3 regions of the Paenibacillus sp. S-38 genome follow, and region 2 is predicted to be linked to each of the others. Evidence: predicted binding sites of a transcription regulator. Region 2 holds the regulator's gene; each other region holds the start of a gene.
The links. The regulator Rex, encoded in region 2, represses fermentation and respiration genes when NADH is low (regulators of the CRP and FNR family bind a similar motif). The targets are predictions, from matches to a motif close to TTGTGAAATATTTCACAA.

Region 1 (7,918 bases), 4.0 Mb from region 2:
CAAGCGCACGGTGATTACTTATGATAATGCCAGCGGAACACCGAAGCCGGATGGCAGCGGCACGTACGGAACTACGGGCAGCGCCACGGTGACGGTCAAGGGAGAGAACTTTACGGCGGTCAGCGTAACGTTCGAGAATTCGTTCGACGAGGCGAACTCGCCGTACCAGAACAAGCAGGCCGTGGCGATCAAGACGCAGGCGGACCGCGCGATCTTCAAGGACTGCCGGTTCATCGGCAACCAGGACACGCTCTATCCGAACCTCGGCCGGCAGTACTTCCTGGACTCCTATATTGAAGGGGATGTCGACTTCATCTTCGGCGCCGCGACGGCGGTCTTCGAGAATTCCCGCATCCACTCCCTGGACCGCGGCTCCGATACCAATAACGGCTATATTACGGCAGCCAGTACGCTGAACTCCAATCCGTACGGTTATCTCTTCATCAACTGCCGGCTGACGAGCGATCTCGGAATGGAAGGCACGGTGTCCCTGGGCCGTCCATGGCAGCCCGGCGGCAATACGAACGCCGTAGCCAGCGTCGTGTTCAAGCACACCCACATGGGAAGCCACATCACGTCGACCGGCTGGGTGGATATGGGCGCCTCCAAGGCGGCGAACGCGCGCTTCTTCGAATACGACAGCAGAGGCCCGGGCGCACTGAAGAGCCCCACACGTCAGGTGCTTACGAAGGAGCAGGCGGACCTCTATACACCGGAGGCCTACTTCGGCGATTGGGACCCGAAGAAAGTGTTGGAGGGGCTCCGTCCTTCCTTCGCCAATCCGTCCCTTGGACATAAGTAGAATAACCCCCGGCAGCAGGATCCTCCGTCATTTGGACGGGGGATCTTTGTTTGCGGCACCCTTCTTTGAAAGCGGTCAGACTTTTGTCTAATTTTTGATCAAAAAGTGAATAATCTTTGAACAAAACGGGTAAAGTATGTTATACTGATTTTAGTAAAGCACTTACATTATCTGTTTTGGAGTGATTCCGATGACGACAAAAACAGCGACAGCACAAAGAGAAATCCATGGAGAGCGCGATGTAAACCGCCTCGTGGTATGGATGACGGCAGCAGCTTGGATCTTCCTGGGCTTCGGACTACTTCTTAGCCTGTTGAACTTACATCACTTCAGCGACCGCAACACAAGCCTGATGATCGGGATCGGCTGCATGGTCGGCAGCGTTCACATTTATGTGATGCGGACAGCGATTCATCTGGTGCATTCCCGGGCATCGAACGCGGAGAAGTGAAGAATTACGCTCCGATATTATGCAGATTAGGTTAAAATTGATAACACCTCCATTCGGCACCAGGCCGAAGTGGGGGTGTTTTTGTGATTTTGTCAGCTTCGTGACAAACTTATTACAGAGAAAAGGCGAAGTTTTGACGTATTTGTTAACCCCCGCGTAAAGCTGCTGAGAATCTGCTATGTTATATATATCACTTCTGCTTGGAGTCGTAAGTTATCAAAACTGTGCTGCATGGATGAATTGGGAAGTGAATAATCCCTCCAAGGTTCAGACAGCGAAGCTTTGAGAGCTTGCGTTTGTGATTTTTGTCACAAGATTTGCCGTACCGCTATGTTAAAATGTCAACCGTAGATTGAGGAGAATGGAGGACCACCCACCATGCAACAAACCAAACGGACGCTTCGCAGGGCGCTGCCGCTCTTGCTCCTGCTCACAGGCGTACTGCTGCTTTCGGCCTGTGGTGAACAGCCGATGGTTCTGGACCCGAAAGGGCCGATCGCCGGGGATCAGAAGGACTTGATTCTGATTTCATCCCTCTTGTGCGCCGTGATACTCGTTCCGGTTCTCGCCCTGACCGCCTTCATCGTATGGAAATACCGTGAGCGGGAAGGCAGCACGGCGGCCTATGAGCCGCACTTCTCCCACAGCACCAAGCTGGAGCTGGTCTGGTGGGGAATTCCGATTGTCATCATCATTATTCTGGCTGCAGTTACGGCTCGTTATACGTACGCGCTGGAGCCGTCGAAGCCGATCGAATCCGAGAAGAAAGCTCTCACGATCCAGGCAACCTCGCTGGACTGGAAATGGCTCTTCACGTATCCGGAGCTCGGCATTGCTACCGTGAACTATCTGCAGATCCCTGAGGATGTTCCGGTCAAATTCGAACTCACGAGCGACGCGCCGATGAACTCCTTCTGGATTCCGCAGCTCGGCGGGCAGATGTACACGATGTCCGGCATGGGCATGACGCTCTTCCTGCAGGCGGACCACGCGGGCCGTTATTACGGTTCCGGTGCGAATTTCAGCGGCGAATACTTCGGCGACATGAAATTCTACGTCGACGCTAAGCCGCAGAGCGAGTTCGATGCCTGGGTGAAGGAAGTCAAGGCTTCGCCGGCGAAGCTGACGAACGAATCTTACGAGAAGCTGGCGGAGAAGGGGACTTCCCCGGTTATGCTCTACTCCTCCTTCCCGGAAGGCCTGTTCCAACGCATTGTCACCAAATATGCTCCGGGCGGACATGCACACGGGCAGACCCAAACGGTGCCCCAGTCGAAGACCGATCCGGTGCAGAAGCCGCTGCCTGACGCCAAGGATGACCATACCCAAGGCGGTTCGACCGGCACGAATCATTCGGGACACACGGGCCATTAATACGGCTTGAAACACCCGTACCACAGGAATGCCTGTGAATTACAAGGATAAAACCAGCGAAAGGAAGTCCTCCCATGCTCGATAAGATTCAAGAGTTCGCATCCGAGTTTTTCGTTACCGGGGACCCGCTGATCCTGGGGGCGCAAGTCAGCATCGCGATCGCGATGGTGGCCATCGTGTTCGTCCTGACCTACTTCCGCAAGTGGGTCTGGCTCTGGCGCGAATGGCTGACGACCGTCGACCACAAGCGGATCGGTATCATGTATATCATTTGCTCCATTCTCATGCTCTTCCGCGGCGGGGTCGACGCCCTGCTGATGCGTCTGCAGCTGGCCGTGCCGAATGCGGAATTCCTGCATCCCGAGCACTATAACCAGATCTTCACGACGCACGGCGTCATTATGATTCTCTTCATGGCGATGCCGCTCATGTTCGGCTTGTTCAACGTCATCATGCCGCTGCAGATCGGCGCGCGTGACGTAGCTTATCCGTTCCTGAACGCGCTGAGCTTCTGGCTGTTCTTCTTCGGTGCGATGCTGTTCAACGTCTCGTTCATCATCGGCGGTTCGCCGGATGCCGGATGGCTCGCTTACCCGCCGCTGTCAGGTCTCGAGCACAGCCCGGGCGTAGGCCAGAACTTCTATATCTGGGGGATTCAGATCTCGGGTATCGGTTCCCTCGCGACAGGCATTAACTTTATCGTCACGATCCTGAAGATGCGCGCACCGGGCATGACGCTGATGAAGATGCCGATGTTCACCTGGTCCGTCTTCTCCAGCTGTATCATTATTATCTTCGCGTTCCCGATTCTGACGGTTACGCTGGCGCTGCTCTTCCTGGACCGCTTCCTCGGCGCGCACTTCTTCACGCTCGACGGCGGGGGCAATCCGATGATGTATATCAACCTCATCTGGATGTGGGGCCACCCGGAAGTATACATCGTCATTCTGCCGGCGTTCGGGATTTTCTCCGAGATCGTCGCGACGTTCTCCAAGAAGACCCTCTTCGGCTACAAGTCCATGGTCTTCGCCATGTTAATTATTAGCGTCCTTTCGTTCTTCACCTGGGTTCACCACTTCTTCACGATGGGCTCCGGCGCAGACGTCAATGTATTCTTTGCGATCACCACGATGGCGATTGCCATCCCGACCGGCGCCAAGGTCTTCAACTGGCTGTTCACGATGTACCGCGGGCGGATCAAGTTCACGACTCCGATGATGTGGACGATTGCCTTCATTCCGTGCTTCGTGGTAGGCGGGATGACCGGTGTGCTGCTCTCCGTAGCGCCTGCCGACTTCCAGTTCCACAACAGCTACTTCCTGATCGCGCACTTCCACCAGGTCCTGATCGGCGGCGTGGCGTTCGGTTACTTCGCCGGGCTGTACTACTGGTGGCCGAAGATGTTCGGCTTCAAGCTCAACGAGCACCTCGGCAAATGGGCCTTCTGGCTGTGGAACATCGGCTTCTACGTCTGCTTCATGCCGCAGTACTTCCTGGGTCTTGACGGGATGACCCGCCGGATCAGCACCTACGACTTCGACATGGGCTGGGGCCCGCTCAACATGGTCTCCACCGTGGGCGGCTTCCTGATGGGGATCGGCTTCATCTTCCAGGTATGGCAGATTGCTTACAGCATTAAGTATCACGAGAAAGACGTCACCGGCGATCCGTGGGACGGCCGTACGCTCGAGTGGTCGATTCCTTCACCGGCACCGGTATACAACTTCGCCGTAACGCCGCACGTCGAGCATGTCGACGACTGGTGGGAAACGAAGCAGAAGCGGGCAGCCTCCAAAGGCACAACGAAGGAGCCTCGTCCGGTTTATCAACCGATTCACATGCCTGAAAATTCCGCGATTCCGTTCGTGAAGTCCGCACTCTGGTTCTTCGTCGGCTTCGGCTTCGTCTGGGATTGGATGTGGATGGCGATCCCGGCCCTGATCGGCGTAGGGATCTGCATGCTGGCCCGTTCGTTCACGTATGATGACGATTATTATATCCAAGTAGACGAAATCGAGCGGACTGAGGCCGCGCTGAGAGGAGGAAAGGCATAATGGCACAAGCACACGCTGCCGCCAAGGGCGGGCACGACGACCATCACGATCACGGCCATCATGACCTGGAATCGATGAAGACGTTCGGCTTCTGGCTGTTCCTCATCACCGACTGTATTCTCTTCGGCACCTTGTTCGCCACGTATATCGTGCTTCACGGCAATACCAACGGGGGACCAACCCCGGAAGAGCTGTTCCAGATGCCGATGATCATTGCCGAAACGTTCATTCTCCTGACGAGCTCCTTCACGAGCGGTCTCGCAGTCCTGGCCATGTACCAGGGCAAAGTGAAGCAGCTTATCGGCTGGCTGATCGTTACCGCACTGCTCGGCGCGTCCTTTGTCGGTCTTGAGGTCACCGAGTTTATCCACATGGTGCACGAGGGAGCGACGATCTCCACCAGTGCGTTCCTCTCCGGCTTCTTCGCGCTGGTAGGCACCCACGGTCTGCACGTTTCGCTGGGTCTTTGCTGGATGATCGGCCTGATGATTCAGCTCAGCCGCAGAGGCATTACGCCGGTTACCAAACGCAAGGTCGAAGTCATCTCCTTGTACTGGCACTTCCTTGACGTGGTCTGGATCTTCGTTCTTACGGTCGTCTATCTTATGGGGGTGATGTAAAATGGCGCAGCAGCATCATAGCGATACCGCCTCTCACGATGCGTCCCACGGCTCCCTGAAGTCGTATGTGATCGGCTTCCTGCTCTCGATCGTGCTGACGATCATCCCGGTAGCCGCGGTCATGAACCATATGCTCGAAGGCAAGGCGCTGCTGGTTCTCATCCTCGCGATGGCGATCCTCCAGTTCGTGGTGCAGCTCGTCTTCTTCATGCACCTGAAGGAAGGCGAGAACGCGCGGTGGAACATCATGGCGCTGATTCTCGGACTGATCATCCTGCTGACGATCGTCGCAGGCTCGATCTGGATCATGACGTACAACCAAGTCGCTCATTAAGCTCCACCGTTTACAACCAACCAAGACAGCCTCCGCGACGGGGGCTGTTTTTTTGTTGAAATTCCTCGTGTTTTGGCAGAAAGGAAAGCGGGTGTAATATACTAAGGGAAACAGACCGGCAAGGAGGGAGTTCATGCAGTGGATCGCGATGATGACAATGCTCATCGATCATATCGGCATCGTGTTCTTTAAGGGGGAACAGGTGTGGCGCTGGATCGGACGGCTGGCCTTCCCGCTGTATGCCTATGGCATTGTGACGGGTTACCGGCATACCCGCAGTCTGCCGAGGTATGCGAAGCGGCTGGCGGTGACGGCCGCGCTGGCGCAGGTGCCTTACCTGTATGCTTTCGGCTTCATGCAGGTGAACGTGGTGGGCTCGTTTCTCTTCTGCATCGGAGTGCTGTACCTGCTCGACCGGACGCAAGAGCCTGCCCAGCGGGTGCTGATCATTGCGGCGGGGCTTCTGATCATCTCAGTGCTTCCATTCGAGTATGGGGGCTACGGTCTGCTGCTCGTGCTGATCTACCGGTACGCGGAATCGGCTTCACGGATGTTCCTCGGACACCTGCTGCTCAATATGCTGTATTACGTCCTGATGCCGCTTCAGATGCTGAGCATTGCGGGCACGCTGATCATCATCTATGCCTGGAAGCAACGTCCGGAGCTGGCACAGAGATCCGCACCCTCGTGGCTGTGGCGGGGGTTCTATCCGGGTCATCTCCTGCTGCTGAGCATCGCGGCGGCCGTTCGCCGGGGGCTGTTAGCCAGTTCCTGATCCGGTCCTCTAGGCAGGGACGTGCAACTTTTGCTGTCGAATCAGCGTTTGGATAGGGGAGGAGTTGCCGGATGAACTGGAAGAAAATGTGCGGGGTGTTCTCCGCGGCCGTGTTGACCTTTGCGCTCTTGGTGCCTGCCGGAGGGCTGCGGGCTGCGGAGCAGAAGGCGGGTGCGGATGGCGCAAGATATCATGTGCTTCAAGGATCAAGGCTTACCCTGGAGGAACGGTTCCTGGAGTTGAAAAAGCAGGGGACGATGGAGGGGGACGGGAGCGGGTCGAACCTTGAGGGAACCACGAACCGTGCCCAGCTCGCCAAGGTGCTGGCGAAGCTGCTGGAGCTGCCGGAGGCCCCGCAAGCCGCGTCGGTCTTCGGTGATCTGGAAGACCACGCTTGGGCCCGGGGCTATATCGGCGCCGCGGCACAAGCGGGGCTTATGGGCGGCACGGCTGCAGACCGGTTCGCCCCCGGCGCGCCGGTAACGCTGGAACAGCTGGCGGCCGTCTTCGCCCGCGCCTTCGGACTGAAGCCGGCGGGCGGGGAGGATGCCATCGCCCAGTATTCGAAGGTATCGGGCTGGGCCGCGGTGGAGCTGGATGCCGCCTATGCGGCGGGGCTGATCGGCACGACCGGCGATTACACGGTGGTTGCCAAGCGAAGCGACCTCGTGGCCTCCGTCTATGCGGCCCATGCCCGCAAGGAGAATTTTCTCGGCCGAAGCTGCGGCCGAGTTTTGTCCGCCGAGCCTTACGACCGGTGCCAAGTCAGCGTGGGCGATAAGGTGGGAGGCATGACCGTGACGGAGATCGATTACTGGGCGGATAATGATGAGATCTTCGGTTACAAGATCCGCTTCCAGGCTCCTCAGCCTGTACAGGTCAGCGGCACCTACCGGATCGTACCGGGGGAAGATGAGTTGCCGGAGCATGTCGTCTTCCAGGCCGCGGCGGGGGATGCGGGCCGTATTCCGGTGCCGGTGCTGAAGTGGGGCTCGCCGGACATCGTCGACAAGTTCAAGTCATACGATACGACGGCAGACCAGGGGGGCGTGACGATTGCCGTGTCGGATTATGAGGATCTGCTGTTCCCTAAGGGAGGCATTCCGGACAGCACCCAATCTGTGGAGCTGGCGGCTGCTCCGCCTGCATCATAAGGAAGGGCGAACGGCAGGGTTGGCAGAGGAGAGGAAACGGCAAGCTAGGGCTAGGTCCAGCCCCAGAAGAAGCCGTCACGGTCCCATGCGGCCTTGCCGCCGTGCAGCTTTTTGAAGATCTTCTTCACTTCCTTGTCGATCGACTCGTTGCCATTCTCATTTACATAGATGAAGCTTTCGCCGAACCGGCTCCGGATATGATTCACCGCGTCCTGCTGGTAGAGGATGCCGGCTTCCTTCAGCTCGGCAAGCATCCAGCGGGCCGCTTCTTCTGCTTGATGTTCCATGGGTTACGCTCCTTCGGCTGCGGATTAATGTCGTACACTCGCTCTTAGTATACCTTATCGGAGGCCT
Region 2 (7,918 bases):
TTCTTCACGCATTGCGTAGATCGCAGCTTCGTTCATCAGGCTCTCCAGCTGGGCACCGGAGAAGTGGAACGTTTCCTGTGCGATAGCTTCCAAATTTACATTGTCGGCAAGTGGTTTATTTTTTGCGTGGATGTTTAATATATGGAGACGGCCCTTTTTGTCAGGGAGGTCCACTTCGATATGACGGTCAAAACGACCCGGACGCAGAAGTGCGCTGTCCAGCATTTCCTTCCGGTTGGTTGCCCCCATGATCAGAATCCGGGGAGCGTCGGCCGTATGGATCCCGTCGAGCTCTGTCAGCAGCTGGTTCAGCGTCTGGTCATACTCTTTATGCTGGCCGCCATCCCGCTTGCCGCCGATGACGTCAATCTCATCGATGAAAATAATGGCGCTCTCCTTGTTCTCTTTCGCCGCACGAGTGCGCGCTTCCTTGAACAGGTCGCGGATCCGGGAGGCACCGACACCTACATACATCTCAACAAATTCACTGCCCGAAGCGGCCAGGAACACCGAATTGGTGTAATGGGCGGAGGCTTTCGCCATCAGCGTTTTCCCTGTTCCCGGAGGGCCTGTCAGCAGAATGCCCTTCAGCGGACGGATGCCGAGGCGCTGAATATCTTCAGCACGGATCAGAAAATCGAGCGCTTCTTTGAGCTCGCGCTTCGCACGCTCCTGACCGCCGATATCTTCGAACGACATCGGCTTAGGCGCCTGGGCACGCGTCTTGCGCTCAGCCGTACCTACGCCCATGCCGTTGCGGGCGCGGGCCATATAAAGGAACGTTCCGAGAATAACTGACATGAAGATGATCGGAACCACATTCACATTAAGGAAGAAAAGAAACACAATGAGGACCGGGACAAAGCCGATCAGGATCTCTTTGCCGTATTTACTCATTAGGCCACACCCCCATTTTGGCAGCAGCGCGAGGCAGCATGATGTACTTGCTCGCATCTCCGTCCATCAGCGTGATGTACACATAGTTGTCGTCCATCTCGGTGGTGGCTGTAATGGCGGCACCTCCGGTCTGATCCGCTTGGGCTGCTTTCTGCTTCAGTGTTGCAGGAATTTGCGCGTACTGCTTCGTCTCCATGGCTTGGGCTATATCGAACAGCGCAGTAGACCACCACTGTTCCAAACGGGCAGAGCCCGGATTGGTCACTTTCAGTTTCAGATCTTTACGGGCAAGCGCCGTACCGCCTTGGCTTTGAATCTGGTGATAGACTTCGCGAAGCGAGGTTCCCTTCTCGATCTTAATCTCCATAGTTGCTGCCGTACTGCTCAAATCCATGGATACCAGCTCGACTCCCTTGATTCCCGACACGGTCTTCTGCAGCGGACTTTCCATTGCAAAGCTTTGGTAAGCAAAATAGCCACCGAACAACAACGACGACGACACAAGGACACTAAGAATGACTGGTAAGAGACGTAACTTCATGAGCTAGCGTCCCCCTTTCATAGAATATATCGTCTTAGGCATATAGAGAGTATATCACAGGATATATACGATTGGCGATGTAATGTGTGGAAAAATCGTGAAATCCCTAAATTTTTCTTTAGAGTTACAGAAATAGCCGCGGTGGGATGCTGAATCAGCTTCGTCCTTCGCGGCTTTGATCTGTTGCGCAGGTGCTGTCACGGCCGAATCCGGACTTGCCAATCTGCTGCTTGCCGGATCACGCCTCCCTCGCCTGGACCTCCATGCTTCAGCGCAAGGTAAGATTCCAGGTATCGATCGGCTGTCCGTCTGTGAATGTGTAATAATCGTAGAAATACTGCTTCGGTTTATCCTCAGGCTCTATTTTATAGAACACTTCCCATACGGGTGCTCCATTCTGTATGCCGGGCATGGCCCGGAGCACCTCCGCTCCAGGCACCTTCCCGGTTACCTTGGCTGCGGCGGCTTCCGCGTTCATGGCGGCCGGGGCCGGTTCGGTCCGAATCTTATCTCCGGCTGCAAAAACAAAGATGCCTTGGCCGATCTTATCCTCGCCGGTAATGACTGTATAAGTTTCATCACCCACGAACTGCTCGACCTTGTTCACCTTCGCCAGCACCGTCTTCTCATATGCAGCCTGAACCGCCTGGCGCTGACCCGACCATACCGGTTCCATGACCGATTGAAAAACTAAGCCGCCCCCGGCAAATACAGCGGTTACCGCAGCGCCCGTCAGGAGAAGGACCTTCCATCGTTTGCGCAATGCTTATCCCCTCCTTAGCAAAAGCGTCTTATGCGGATGTCAGCCGTTCGAAGGCGGACTGGGCCTCATACATGATTTTCTCTTCATCGAGGGTCAGGCATTCCCTGCCGCGAATGAGCCACTGCCCGTCCACACACACATCGGTAACGTCTCTGGAAGTCGCGGAATAGACCACATGAGAGATCAGGTTCGTGCGCGGGTAGAAGTGGGGCTGGTCTATATCCATTGCAATAAAGTCGGCTTTCATGCCCGGCTGCAGAGTACCTACGTCTTTCAACCAGATGGAGCGCGCTCCGTCCAAGGTTCCCAGCTTCAGCGCATCCCAAGCCGGTACGGCTACCGGATCGCCCGAGACCCCTTTATGAATCAAAGCCGCCAAGCGAATCTCTTCGAGCATATCCAGATTGTTGTTGCTCGCCGCCCCATCGGTTCCCAGCGAGACCAGGACGCCTGCTTTCAGCAATTCAGGTACGCGCGCCACCCCGCTGGCCAGCTTGAGGTTGCTGTTCGGGTTGTGGGATACTCTAACATCGTACTGCTTCAGGATGCCGATCTCTTCATCTGTGAGATGAACGCCGTGAGCTACGAGCGTCGGCCGCGAGAACACGCCAAGCTTCTCGAGATGGGCCACGGGACGCGCACCGTACTGCTCCACATTCTCCTGTACTTCCCGGGCCGTTTCGGACATATGGGTATGTATCGGAAGATTCAGCTCATGTGCCGCGGCCACGATCCGTTCGATATAGTCCGGCGGACAAGTATACGGCGCATGCGGGGACATCATCGCCGTGATCCGTCCGTCCGCTCCGCCATGCCAGTCCTTCGCGAAGCGGACCGCTTCTTCGAGTTTTGCGTCCTGCACATCCCTCGGGCAGAGACCGATGACGCCGCGCGTCAGGCAGGCACGCAGACCGCTCTCCTGCACGGCTTTGGCCACTTCGTTCATATGATCGTACATATCTACGAACGTCGTGGTTCCGCCCTTCACCATCTCAAGGATCGAGAGAAGCGTGCCGCTGCGGACATCCGCCGCCGTAAACTTCGCTTCCATGGGCCACATCTTCTCCTGCAGCCACAGCTGGAGGGCCATATCGTCCCCGTAGCCCCGCAGCAGAGACATAGCGGCATGCCCGTGTGTGTTAACAAAGCCCGGGAGGAAAAGCTTGCCCTTTCCGTCCACACGTTCGTCACATTCACCAAGCTCGCCCTGAGGCGCTTCTCCTATGTACACAATCCGGCTGCCTTCCACGATCATCGTACCGGTGATCACCGGATTTTCCTCGTTCATGGTAATAAAAATGCCGTTATCTATTCTCGTTTTTTTCACTTTTATACTCCTCTCGCAGCCTTTACCGCCTTGATTTCAATGTACAACATTAGAAGAAGAGAAATCAAGCTGACCAGAGCACGCCCCTCTTGCTGGCACCCCTTAACATTCATTAGAATGAAGCTTGAAGGACAAACTAAGATTGCAAATCATTACATGAGTATGTTATTTTTAATTTTGTGTGAATTTGGGCTGTTTTTCTACATAAAACCCGAAAAAAATATGTTTTTATTGTAAATTTCACAATCTTTCACAATCTTGGGAGGCCAAAAACAATGCTTTTTACCAAAAAAAACGACACCGACTTTTTGCTGCTCTTGATCAAAGCGTCGGAAAACACACTGGATGCTGCGCAGAAATTCCGCGATGCGGTGATGGGTACCGAGCCGCCGGCCAACTTCTACCCGCAGCTGAAGGATCTCGAACATAAAGGGGACCAAATCACACACCAGATCTACAAAGGGCTGAACAAGGTTTTTATCACGCCGCTCGACCGTGAGGACATCATGACCCTGGCCACCAAGCTCGACGACGTGCTCGACGGCATCGAAGCCACCATCGCCCGTTTCGATTACTTAAACATTACGGTTTCCGATAATTATATGAAGGAATTCTCCGCAGTCATCGTGGCCAGCTGTCAGCACATTCTCGATGCCTTCAAGCTTCTGGCCAAGAAAAAATACATGCAGCTCTCCGAGCACACGGTACAGATCAACTCCCTTGAGAACGAAGCTGACCGTCTGATGCGCGAAGGGATTCGTGAGATCTTCATGAATCCGAAAGACCCGTATCACGACTTTAAGCTTAAAGAGCTGTACGAGCGTCTGGAAGAAACAACGGATGCCTGCGAGGACGTGGCCGACATCTTAGACAGCGTAGTCCTGCGTTACTCCTAACGGGACCTGTTTGCTAATCCAACCCACCACTTGATCCAGCGGCAGCTTTAGGGAGGAACCCATGTTAACAACCATTATCATCATTGTAGCTTTGGCGCTGCTCTTTGACTTCATTAACGGCTTTCATGATACGGCCAACGCCATTGCCACTTCCATCTCGACCCGTGCTTTGAGCCCGAGAGTCGCGGTGATCGGTGCAGCGACTTTGAATTTTGTCGGAGCCATCTTCTCCTCGGAGGTTGCGAAGACGGTCGGTGGTTCGGTAGCCAACCCGGCCACCATTGAGAACGGCATGCATATAGTTATGGCGGCCCTGATCTCTGCGATTATCTGGAACCTGCTTACCTGGTACTACGGAATCCCTTCCTCCTCTTCGCATACGCTGATCGGTTCCCTTGCGGGAGCGGTTATCGCCGGCGCCGGAATGGGGGCTCTGAACTGGGCCGGCTTCAAATCCATCGTTCTTATTCTCGTCCTATCGCCTATCGTGGCCTTTGCTACCGGGTTCATTATTATGTGGATTATCCGGCAGCTTATTGTCGTGAGCGGAAACAGCTCCCGGACGAAGCTCAACCGTACGTTCCGGAGCTTCCAGGTGATTTCGGCCGCTCTGCTCTCCTTCTCCCACGGCGGGAATGACGCCCAGAAGGCTATGGGAATTATCGTCTTCGGTCTCGTCTCGATGGGATACCAGGACACGCTGGATGTCCCTCTCTGGGTGAAGCTTTCCGCAGCAACCGCGATGGGTCTCGGCACATCGATCGGCGGCTGGCGCATCATTAAGACGATGAGCAAGAAGCTTCTGAAGATCGAGCCGGTCAACGGCTTCGCGTCGGATCTGAACTCTTCCATTGTCATTCAGATCTCTACGCATCTTGGCATGCCGCTCTCCACCACGCATGTCATCTCGTCCTCCATCATCGGTACGGGTTCGGTCCTGCGGTTTCATGATGTGAAGTGGGCGACGGTTACCCGCATGGTGATGACCTGGGTCATTACGATTCCCATCTCCATGCTTCTTGCTTACCTTATTTACAAAATTATTTTCAGCCTTTAATTGAGATTAGTGCAAGAAAAGCCCGGAGCTTGGCTCCAGGCTTTTTTATGTTCACTATATTTACATGGTGTGGTTCAAATTAGTCCAAATAGTAGGCCAGGCTTTGAAGCTCGGTAGTAAAGTCGGCATGGTGCACCCGAACCTCGGTGGGAACCTTTATGATCAGAGGAGCAAAATTTAGAATCGCTTCCACGCCTGCTTCTACGAACCGATCCGCTACCTCCTGGGCTTCTGCCGCCGGCACCGTGATGATCCCGATGCGAACCTTCGCGTCCTGAATGACCTGGTTCAGCTCCGACATCGGTTTCACCTTTAGGTTATTGATCGATTCGCCGATTTTCGCTTCCTGTGCATCGAATACGGCGACAATCTTCATGTTATCCTTCAAGTAAGCGTTATAATTGCAAAGCGCCCTTCCCAGATTCCCCGCGCCCACCAGGGCGACGGGGATCACTTTGTCCAGTTTGAGGATCTGGCGGATCTTCTCGATGAGGTAATCTACATCATAACCGATCCCTTTTTTGCCGAACTCCCCGAAATAAGCGAGATCCTTGCGGATTTGGGCGGGGTTAAGATCCAGCTTTACGCCAAGATCCTGGGAGGAGACAGTCTGTACATTTTTTTTACTGAGCTCACTGAGGAACCTGAGATAGATCGGCAGCCTGCGGACAACCGCTTCCGATATTTTTATCGTCTTCATGCTTCGTTCTCACCCATCCACTGCTTTATTCTTGGCACGAGCTGACCCGAGTTCATATGCTCGATTCTGGGACCCGGGAGCGAGTACAGAAAATACTTGCCGTACTGCGTATCAATCACTCTCGTGTCGTAGATGATCACGATGCCTTTATCGGCCGCGGTCCGCACAAGCCGGCCGAAGCCCTGCTTAAAGCGGATGACCGCCTGGGGTACCGACAGCTTCATGAACGGGTTCATGCCCCGCTGCTTCAGCTTCTCTGTCTTGGCTTCCACGAGAGGGTGATTGGGCGGCTGGAAAGGAAGCCGTACAATCGCCAGGCAGGTCAGGGCATCTCCAGGAATATCGACACCCTCCCAGAAGGAACTCGTACCGAGCAGCACACAGGCTTTGCTGTTTTGAAACAACCGCGTCAGCTTGCTCCGGTTGCTGCTGTCAACGCCCTGTCCGAGCACCGTAATCCCGAAGGAAGCGAGCATATCCTTGAGTCCGGCATGAGCCAGCTTCAGCATCCGGTTGGAAGTGAAGAGCACCAGCATGCGGCCGCGTGTCTGTAGAGCTACTTCCGCCAGCGACGGAATCAGCCGGTCCATGAACTCCTTCTCTCCCGCCGCTCCCTTGAGCGTAGGAAAGTCTCTCGGGATGACAACCAGCGCCTGCTCCCTGTAATTGAATGGAGATGGCAGCAGCACCGTATGAAGCTTCCCATTCTCTTCGGCCTTCTTCAGCCCCAGCTGCTCGCAGGTATAGTCGAAGGACTTACCGACTGACAAGGTGGCCGAAGTGAGAATCACGCTGTCCTTCACGCCGAAGAACTGCGTCTGGAGCATTGAACTCACGTCAATCGGCACAGAAGACAGCTGGAGCGAGCGGTTCTTGTTGTATAATCCGGCTTCCATCCAATACACATAGTTCTCATCCGGCATGGTCATGAAGAAGTGCAGGGCATCTCTCTGCCGGTGCAGCTCTTTGACCGAGCCGCTGAGATCGGTAAGAACACCCTGCACGTCGTAATCGTCCTGTACTTCTTTGATGTCCGAGACCAGGCGTTCCACTTTTTTCAGCGTATCGTTGAACAGAAGCATGATATTTTCTTCCGTCACCATCAGCTTCTCCCAGCCCGACGGCAGACTTTCTTTGCGCAGACGGAACACCAGTGCATTCCCTTCGCTCTGCTGAGATGGATCGCTGCGGGAGACTAGTAACTGGTAAAGAAGCTCGGAGAGGTTCTCCCACTCTTCCTTCAGAAGCAGCAGCTTCTCTACTGCCTCGTCAATCAGCGTGCACCAGGCCTTCGCCTTCTCGTCTTCATGACGCTGAAGTCTGAATCGCAGTGAGGAAAGCTGTCCGGCCCGGCTGTCCTTGTAGAGCCAGAAGATGGCGTTAGCAAGCCCATGATAATGCAGCTCAATGCCCAGATGCTTCCCTGCGACATCCTCAAAATGGTGGGCCTCGTCTATTACAAGATGCTTGTATGCCGGCAGCAGACGATTCTCCGCCTTGGTATCTGTGAACAAGAGAGAGTGGTTCGTTATAATTACATCAGCCGAGCTCGCCTCATGTCTAGCCCGGTGATAGAAGCATCGCTTAAACCAGGGGCATGCGCGGTTCAGGCAGGATTCTGTATCGCTTTCGACCGAATGCCAGAATTGGCGTCCCCGCCCAACAAAATGCAGCTCTTCCTCATCTCCGTGCTTCGTCTCTCCAAGCCACACCAGCATTTGCCCTGCGGTCACGCGG
Region 3 (7,918 bases), 1.4 Mb from region 2:
CCTTTTCGTATCGCCCAATCCGGTTTGCGGCCTCCCTGATGGTGTTGCGGTATTCTTGAAAGACGATATCCTCGCACGCATCCGTAAAGCGCAAGGTATCCAGCCAGTTCTCGTAGGCCGATGTCCATAACTTCGTGCCGCCCGGTGGATGAAGCTGGTGCCGAAGCAGGAACTTCGTTAGCCGCTGCTTGTGCCGATTCATATCCTGAACCGCATCCTCCCGGGCCCGAACCAAATCCCGCAGCGCTTCGTCCTCGGGTGTAGGTACGTAGATTTCGGTTAACTCTCTAGCCCTGTAGAGCTGCGCTAAACGTATGGCATCCCTTTTGTCGGTTTTAATGCGCTTGTTGCCATCCAATGCTTTGGGCGCAACGACGCTGCAATTGACAAAGAGTTCAAGGAACCAACGATACAGTTGAAACCCTGTAGGCCCGGCCTCATAGCAAACGTCGAGTTTGATCTCATCGTCCTTTGCAAGCTGCTTGACTAATTTTCGCACGGCCTCTTTGGTATGTGGAATCGTCCCCCAGAACCGTACAGGCTCATCTCGATTTTCCGTGGCGATAGCAACAGCAATTTTTTCCTTGGATACGTCTAACCCTACATACTTTGTGGACATACTCATTACTAACCGACTCCTTTTTGTTTGTAGCTCTGTTTTGGATTTGATTGGTGTATTCACTCCAAGTCATTTCCAACTTCAACCTACGTGATGCAAAGAGGTAGTCGGTTTCGTTCATTATAACTATCTTAAAAACTCTTGTTCTATATGAATTCTGAATCAACACCACACCTGGAAACCGTCCGGCCATAGCAGCCGGGCGGTTTTATGCGTTTAGATATTACGAGGCGGCAGCCGAGCAAGGGAATGGGGTGGAAAATCGAGCGGAGCCTTTGAAATCATGATCATACCTCTAATCACTATTAATGCTCGAATGGACGGGTCAGCACACGGGCGAAGGTTTAAGGTTGAGAGGGTTATGAGGGCGATAAAAGAAGCTGGAGCCCCATGCCCACCCGGCAAGCGCTAAAACGTATGGGTCGACGCACGGTCGTCGGTTTTAAGTTGAGAAGTGTGTGAAGGCATCGGGAGTGTGAGCCTCATACCCATCCATGCAACAAACGAATGGGTCAGTTTCAGAGCCTGATCCCAGTTGATTTGGACGTGATCTGCCCCCATACAATCTCTCGGATCACCGCTCCCAACAGCTTTTTCCATTTTTCCAAATGCCATTTGTTGTGTGATCCACTTCACATACAGGGTACTCGGGCGAAGCGTAAGATGAAGTCAGAAAGAACATTCCAGCAAGATTATGGAGGGATTTCACCATGAAGCATCCTACTCCACCGCATATGGAACTTACGGGCGAAGCCCATGTTACGGAATTGTCCGCCGCTATGGACCGGCTTAGGGAAGAGCATGAGATGCTCGCCAGACTGCTCGAAGAGATGGAAGAGCAGGCTGTAAGGGTAGGCCAAGCGGAGAATCGCACCCAGGCCTGGGGACGGCTGCAGCACCTGCGGCTGTGGACGATCGGCGTGATGCAGGAGCTGGATGCCCACTCGGGCTGGGAGGAAGAGACGCTGTTTCCTTTCCTTGCTTCCTACTTTCGCCTCCGGCAGGAGCCGACGATGATCCCTTCCCTGTGGATGATGGAGAAGGAGCACGCGATGGCTGAAGAGTATGTGGAAACGTTCATGAGAGAGTTCCACAAGCTGCGCGCGGACTCTCCGAAGGAGGAGATGAAGAAAGCAGCTGGCCTGCTGATCCAGGCGTGTTATATCCTGAAGAGTCACCTGGCCAAGGAGGAGCAGATCGTGTTCCCACTGGCCGAGCAGGTGTTGACCGACGTAGATTACCTATTCGCATAAGAGGAGTGATGAGAGATGAGACTGAACATCCATGGCAAACACTTCGAGGTTACTCCGGCACTGGAAGCCTACGCGCAGGACAAAATCGGCCGGCTGGAAGGCTGGCTGCACCCTGACACCGACGTGCAGATCAACCTCTCCGTGCAGGGGCACAGACACCTGCATGTGGTGGAAGTCACCATCCATGAAGAAGGTACGGTGTTCCGGGCGGAAGAGAAGCAGGAGGATATGTACGCCTCCATCGACCTCGCGGCCGATAAGCTCGAGCGGATGACCCGCAAGTGGCGCGAGCGGCTCAGACGCCGCAGCCGGCGCGGGGAGGGAAGGATGGGCGGAGCCGAACCGGCACTGACCGCCACCTATGAGGACGAAGAGACACTCGGCGTCGTACGGAGCAAGCGCATCCAGCTCAAGCCGGTCGAGCTTGAGGAGGCTCTGCTGGAGATGCAGCTGCTCGGGCATGACTTTCATCTCTTTTTTAACCGGGAGACCGGGGTCACGGAGCTTGTCTACAAGCGGCATGACGGAACGTTCGGCCATCTGACGACGGCTTGAGGATAGCCAGGTCCCTAGGCGGACCTGACAGAATGTAAGTGAGGAAGGCTGGCCGGCAGACTCGCTTGGGACTGCAATCGATTGCCGGCCAAGTTTGTCAGAGCCCCAGCCAGAGTGTACAGCGATCCAAGCCAAGTGACGGATCAAAGTCAAGTGACGGATCGAAGCCAAGTTATGGATCGAAGCCAAGCGACGGATCGAAGCCAAGCGACGGACCGAAGCATCGTAAGGCTGCCAAGTGTACGCAGAGTCACAGCGCAGGCTTCCCAGAGTGAGCCAAGTCACAGTCGGAAGGCTGTCCAACGTGTACACAAGTCATACGTCCAGCAGATTCATGCCCATAATGCAGCGTCCCGCCGCCTAACCTCCATGAAAAACTTTCTAATCCAGCCGGATGCTGTAAACCAGATCACAGATCCACGCTTGTGAAAATAGTAACATAGATTGTGGAAAGGCAATCCAATCGAATCATGGAGGCGGAGAGACATGGCGATTAGAGAGAAGCAGGAAGAACAGGCAAAGCCGGCGGCAGAGCAGGAAGTAAGCAGGCTTGTGGCCAAGGCGGTCAAGGCGCAGCAGGCGTTCATGCGGCTCGACCAGGCGCAGGTGGACGCGATCGTGCAGGCAATGGCCCTTGCGGGACTCGAGCAGCACATGAAGCTCGCGAAGATGGCTGTTGAGGAAACCGGACGCGGCGTCTACGAAGACAAGATTACGAAGAACCTGTTCGCGACCGAGTACATCTACCACAGCATCAAGTATGACAAAACGGTGGGTGTCATCGAGGAGAATCCTTACGAGAATTACCGCAAGGTAGCCGAGCCGGTAGGCGTGATCGCCGGAGTAACGCCGGTCACGAACCCGACCTCCACCACGATGTTCAAGTCTCTGATCGCCATGAAGACCCGCAATCCCATCATCTTCGCATTTCATCCGTCCGCGCAGAAGTGCAGTGCGGCTGCCGCACGCGTCGTCATGGAAGCGGCCGTGAAAGCGGGCGCTCCGGAGGGCTGCATCCAGTGGATCGAGCATCCGTCTGTCGAAGCGACGGGGCTGCTCATGAACCATCCGGATGTGGCGCTGGTGCTGGCCACCGGCGGCTCCTCGATGGTCAAGGCGGCTTACAGCACAGGGAAGCCGGCCCTCGGCGTTGGCCCCGGCAACGTCCCGTGCTTCATCGAGAAGAGCGCCGATCTCAAGCAGGCCGTCACGGACCTCATCCTCTCCAAGACGTTCGACAACGGCATGATCTGCGCCTCCGAGCAGGCGGTCATTATTGAAGAGGACGTCTACGCCGAAGTGCGCCGCCTCATGATCGGGTTCGGCTGCTACTTCCTGAACGGCGAAGAGACCGAGGCGGTATCGAAGCTCGTCATCAACAGCGACAAATGTGCTGTCAACGCGGTCATCGTCGGCCAGCCGGCTGTGAAGATCGCGCAGATGGCCGGCATCAACGTCCCGGCCGACACGAAGATCCTGGTCGCCGAGCTGCAGGGCGTAGGCCCGGCCTACCCGCTGTCCGCGGAGAAGCTCAGCCCCGTACTGGCGTGCTACAAAGTGAAGAACGCCGCCCAAGGGATCCAGCGGGCCGCGGAAGTGACCGCCTTCGGCGGGATGGGCCACTCCTCCGTCATCCATTCGAAGAATGATGCCGTGATCGCTGATTTTGCCGCTGCGCTGAAGACCGGCCGCATCATCGTGAACTCGCCGTCCACCCACGGGGCGATCGGCGACATTTACAACACGAACCTGCCGTCCCTGACGCTCGGCTGCGGCTCCTACGGCCATAACTCGACGACCTCCAACGTCACGGCGGTCAACCTGATCAACGTGAAGCGGGTCGCCTACCGTACGGTCAATATGCAGTGGTTCAAGATTCCGCCGAAGGTCTACTTCGAGAAGGGCGCGACCCAGTACCTGGAGAAAATGCCGGACATCTCGCGCATCCTGATCGTCACCGATCCGATGATGGTGAAGCTCGGCTACGTGGAGCGCGTGGAGCATTATCTGCGCAAGCGCCAGACGCCGGTGGCTGTGGAAGTATTCTGCGACGTCGAGCCCGATCCGTCGGTCGATACGGTCGAGCGCGGCACGGATCTCATGGAACGCTTCCAGCCGGACTGCATCATCGCCCTCGGCGGCGGCTCCCCGATGGACGCGGCGAAGGCCATGTGGCTCTTCTACGAGTATCCGGAAACGAGCTTCCAGTCCTTGAAGCAGAAATTCATGGATATCCGCAAGCGGGTGTACAAATATCCGCGGCTTGGCCGCAAGGCGAAGTTCGTCGCAATTCCGACGACGTCGGGTACGGGCTCGGAGGTGACCTCCTTCGCGGTCATCACCGACAAGAAGCAGGGACAGACGAAGTACCCGCTGGCCGACTACGAGCTCACGCCGGATGTGGCGATCATCGATCCGGACTATGTGTACTCCCTGCCGAAAACAGCGGTGGCCGACACGGGGATGGACGTACTCACCCACGCGATTGAGGCGTACGTCTCGGTGATGGCGAACGACTATACGGACGGCCTGGCGATGAAGGCGATCCAGCTCGTGTTCCAGAACCTGGAGAAGTCTTATGCAACAGCGGATCCGGTGGCCCGGGAAAAAATGCACAACGCCTCGACGATCGCCGGGATGGCTTTTGCCAACGCGTTCCTCGGGATCAACCACTCCCTGGCGCACAAGTGGGGCGGCGAGTTCCACACGGCGCACGGCCGCACCAACGCGATCCTGATGCCGCATGTCATCCGCTACAATGCCGGCAAGCCGTCGAAGTTCGCATCGTTCCCGAAATACGACCATTTCGTCGCCGATGAGCGGTACGCCGAGATCGCCCGCATGCTGGGGCTGCCGGCCCGCACGACGGAAGAAGGCGTGAACAGCCTCGTTGACGCGGTACGCAAGCTTGGTCAGGCGGTCGGCATTCCGGCTTCGTTCTCCGAGCTGGGCATCGACCCGCAGGTGTTCGAGAGCCGGGTGGAGGAGCTCGCCGACCGGGCCTTCGAAGACCAGTGCACGACAGCCAACCCGCGGATGCCGCTCGTGAGCGAGCTGGCGGAGGTATACCGCAAGGCGTTCTACGGCCGGTTCGAGTAAACGCGGGAAGCACGCCAGAAACCGATATGGAGCATAGACACGACCCCCTGTAGATAGAAAAAGCATGGCCATCAATCAAAAGCCAGCAGCATAAGGCAGTAGACAGGCGGGGCTGCTTCCGGGCGAAGATGAGCGTCGGCCCGGACAGTTCCGCATTCTTTTTACAACACAATTACATTCCGCACAAGGCGGCAAACAGCACGCTTACTCTTGAACATCCCACAGGGCCCTTGTCCTGTGTCCGACTATAGAAGGGGATGTGAATCCCCTGGCATATATGTACGTTTCTGTTAACTTGTATTAATTTACCAATCCAGGCCGGCGGGCCTGGCAATCCCATAGGCAAGCCGGAGGAGGCAGTATTCCATGAACCCTACTACTACACGTCAACGTCTGGTCGTCATTGGCAACGGTATGGCCGGCATCAATACGGTCGAGCAGATCCTGAAGCTGGACCCGCAGCGCTACGAGATCACGGTATTCGGCAGCGAGCCGTATCCGAACTATAACCGGATTCAACTGTCCTATGTGCTGGAGAAAAGCAAATCGATCGACGAAATCATCCTGAACTCCTGGGAATGGTACCAGGAGAACGGCATTGAGCTTCGGACGGGTACGACGGTAACGAAGGTCGACACCGAAGGCCGTATGGTCCATACGGAGGACGGGACGGTGGTTCCGTACGACAAGGTTATCGTCGCTACGGGCTCCAAGCCGCTGATGCTGCCGATCCCGGGCGCGGACAAGGAAGGCATCGTCGGCTTCCGGGACATCGCCGATTGTGAGACGATGCTCCATGCGGCGAAGCTGTACCGCAAGGCCGCCGTCATCGGCGGCGGGCTGCTCGGCCTGGAGGCGGCCAAGGGCCTGCTGAAGCTCGGCATGGACGTGACCGTCGTCCACCTGGTCGAGGAGCTCATGGAGCGCCAGCTCGACCGGACGGCCTCGCTCATGCTCCAGGCGGAGCTCGAGAGCCAGGGGCTGAAGTTCGCCACCGGCCGGCAGACCGCCGAGTTCCTCGGGGGCGACCGGGTGACGGGCCTGCGCTTCAGCGACGGTACGACGCTCGAAGCCGAGTTCGTGGTCATGGCGGCGGGCATCCGGCCAAACACCGAGGTGGGCCGGGCAAGCGGCCTGACCGTGAACCGCGGCATCGTGGTGGATGACTACATGCGCACCTCCGCGCCGGATGTGTATGCGGTGGGCGAGTGCGGCGAGCACCACGGCGTCTGCTACGGGCTGGTCGCCCCGCTCTTCGAGCAGGGAGCCGTGCTGGCGAAGCATCTGTGCGGCGTCGAGACGAAGCCTTATGAAGGCTCCGTCGTCTCGACCCAGCTCAAGATCTCGGGCGTCGACGTGTTCTCGGCGGGCGAGTTCATGGATGCGCCGGACCTGAATGTCGTCCGGATGCACGACGAGTGGCACCGTATCTACAAGAAGGTGCTGCTGCGCGGAGGCCGGATCGTCGGCGGCGTGCTCGTCGGTGACGGCAAGCAGGCGGCTCGCCTCCAGCAGTGGATCCGCACGGGCACGGTCATGACCGAAGAGATCCATGCGGCGATCATGGGCACTGCGGCGGCGGAGACGGGCAGCAGCGTGGCGGACCTGCCGGACGAGGAGATCGTCTGCGGCTGCAACGGCGTGACGAAGAAGCACATCGTAGACGCCATCCACGATAAGGGGCTCACGACGGTCGATGAGATCAAAGCCTGCACAGGGGCTTCACGCTCGTGCGGCGGCTGCCGGCCGGTGGTCGAGCAGATTCTGCAGTATACGCTCGGGGACAAGTACGATTCCGCGGCCGCGAAGAAGGAAGGCATCTGCGGCTGCACGAAGCTGACCCGCGATGAAGTCGTGGCCGGCATCAAGGAGAAGGGCCTTCTCACTTCGAAGGAAGTCATGCACGTGCTCGGATGGGAGAACCCGGAGGGCTGCTCGAAGTGCCGTCCCGCGCTGAACTATTACCTCGGCATGATCTGGCCGGCGGAGCACCAGGACGAGAAGGACTCGCGCTTCGTCAACGAGCGGATGCACGCGAACATCCAGAAGGACGGCACCTTCGGCGTCGTTCCCCGGATGTACGGCGGCGTGACGACGCCGGAGGACCTGCGGCTCATCGCCGATGTGGCCGTGAAGTACAACGTGAAGCTCGTCAAGGTCACCGGCGGACAGCGGCTCGACCTGCTCGGCGTGAGCAAGGAAGACCTGCCGAAGATCTGGGAGGATCTCGGCATGCCGTCGGGCTACGCCTACGCCAAAGCGCTGCGCACCGTCAAGACGTGCGTCGGCAGCCAGTTCTGCCGCTTCGGCACGAAGGATTCGATGGGCATGGGCATCCTGCTCGAGAAGAAATTCGAGCGGCTCGATATGCCGGCGAAGTTCAAGCTGGCCG

Region 1: a site for Rex is predicted at 1,550-1,567, ahead of qoxA (cytochrome aa3 quinol oxidase subunit II). Genes of this name have one in related genera too.
Region 3: a site for Rex is predicted at 2,851-2,868, ahead of adhE (bifunctional acetaldehyde-CoA/alcohol dehydrogenase). Genes of this name have one in related genera too.

The regions. Positions count from the first base shown of each region.
Region 1 covers NZ_CP187970.1:7,405,277-7,413,194, reverse strand. The annotation lists gene ACP26L_RS32265 (pectinesterase family protein) at 1-802, shown strand, start outside; gene ACP26L_RS32260 (hypothetical protein) at 993-1,253, shown strand; gene qoxA (cytochrome aa3 quinol oxidase subunit II) at 1,632-2,627, shown strand; gene ACP26L_RS32250 (cbb3-type cytochrome c oxidase subunit I) at 2,702-4,681, shown strand; gene cyoC (cytochrome o ubiquinol oxidase subunit III) at 4,681-5,301, shown strand; gene cyoD (cytochrome o ubiquinol oxidase subunit IV) at 5,303-5,635, shown strand; gene ACP26L_RS32235 (TraX family protein) at 5,769-6,410, shown strand; gene ACP26L_RS32230 (S-layer homology domain-containing protein) at 6,482-7,564, shown strand; gene ACP26L_RS32225 (DUF6953 family protein) at 7,615-7,851, opposite strand.
Region 2 covers NZ_CP187970.1:3,237,370-3,245,287, reverse strand. The annotation lists gene ACP26L_RS15010 (AAA family ATPase) at 1-897, opposite strand, end outside; gene ACP26L_RS15005 (hypothetical protein) at 890-1,438, opposite strand; gene ACP26L_RS15000 (DUF5590 domain-containing protein) at 1,707-2,201, opposite strand; gene ACP26L_RS14995 (amidohydrolase) at 2,230-3,528, opposite strand; gene ACP26L_RS14990 (DUF47 domain-containing protein) at 3,804-4,424, shown strand; gene ACP26L_RS14985 (anion permease) at 4,486-5,481, shown strand; gene ACP26L_RS14980 (redox-sensing transcriptional repressor Rex) at 5,561-6,181, opposite strand; gene dinG (ATP-dependent DNA helicase DinG) at 6,178-7,918, opposite strand, start outside.
Region 3 covers NZ_CP187970.1:1,875,759-1,883,676, forward strand. The annotation lists gene ACP26L_RS08975 (IS110 family transposase) at 1-682, opposite strand, end outside; gene ACP26L_RS08980 (hemerythrin domain-containing protein) at 1,330-1,872, shown strand; gene hpf (ribosome hibernation-promoting factor, HPF/YfiA family) at 1,888-2,427, shown strand; gene adhE (bifunctional acetaldehyde-CoA/alcohol dehydrogenase) at 2,914-5,526, shown strand; gene nirB (nitrite reductase large subunit NirB) at 5,893-7,918, shown strand, end outside.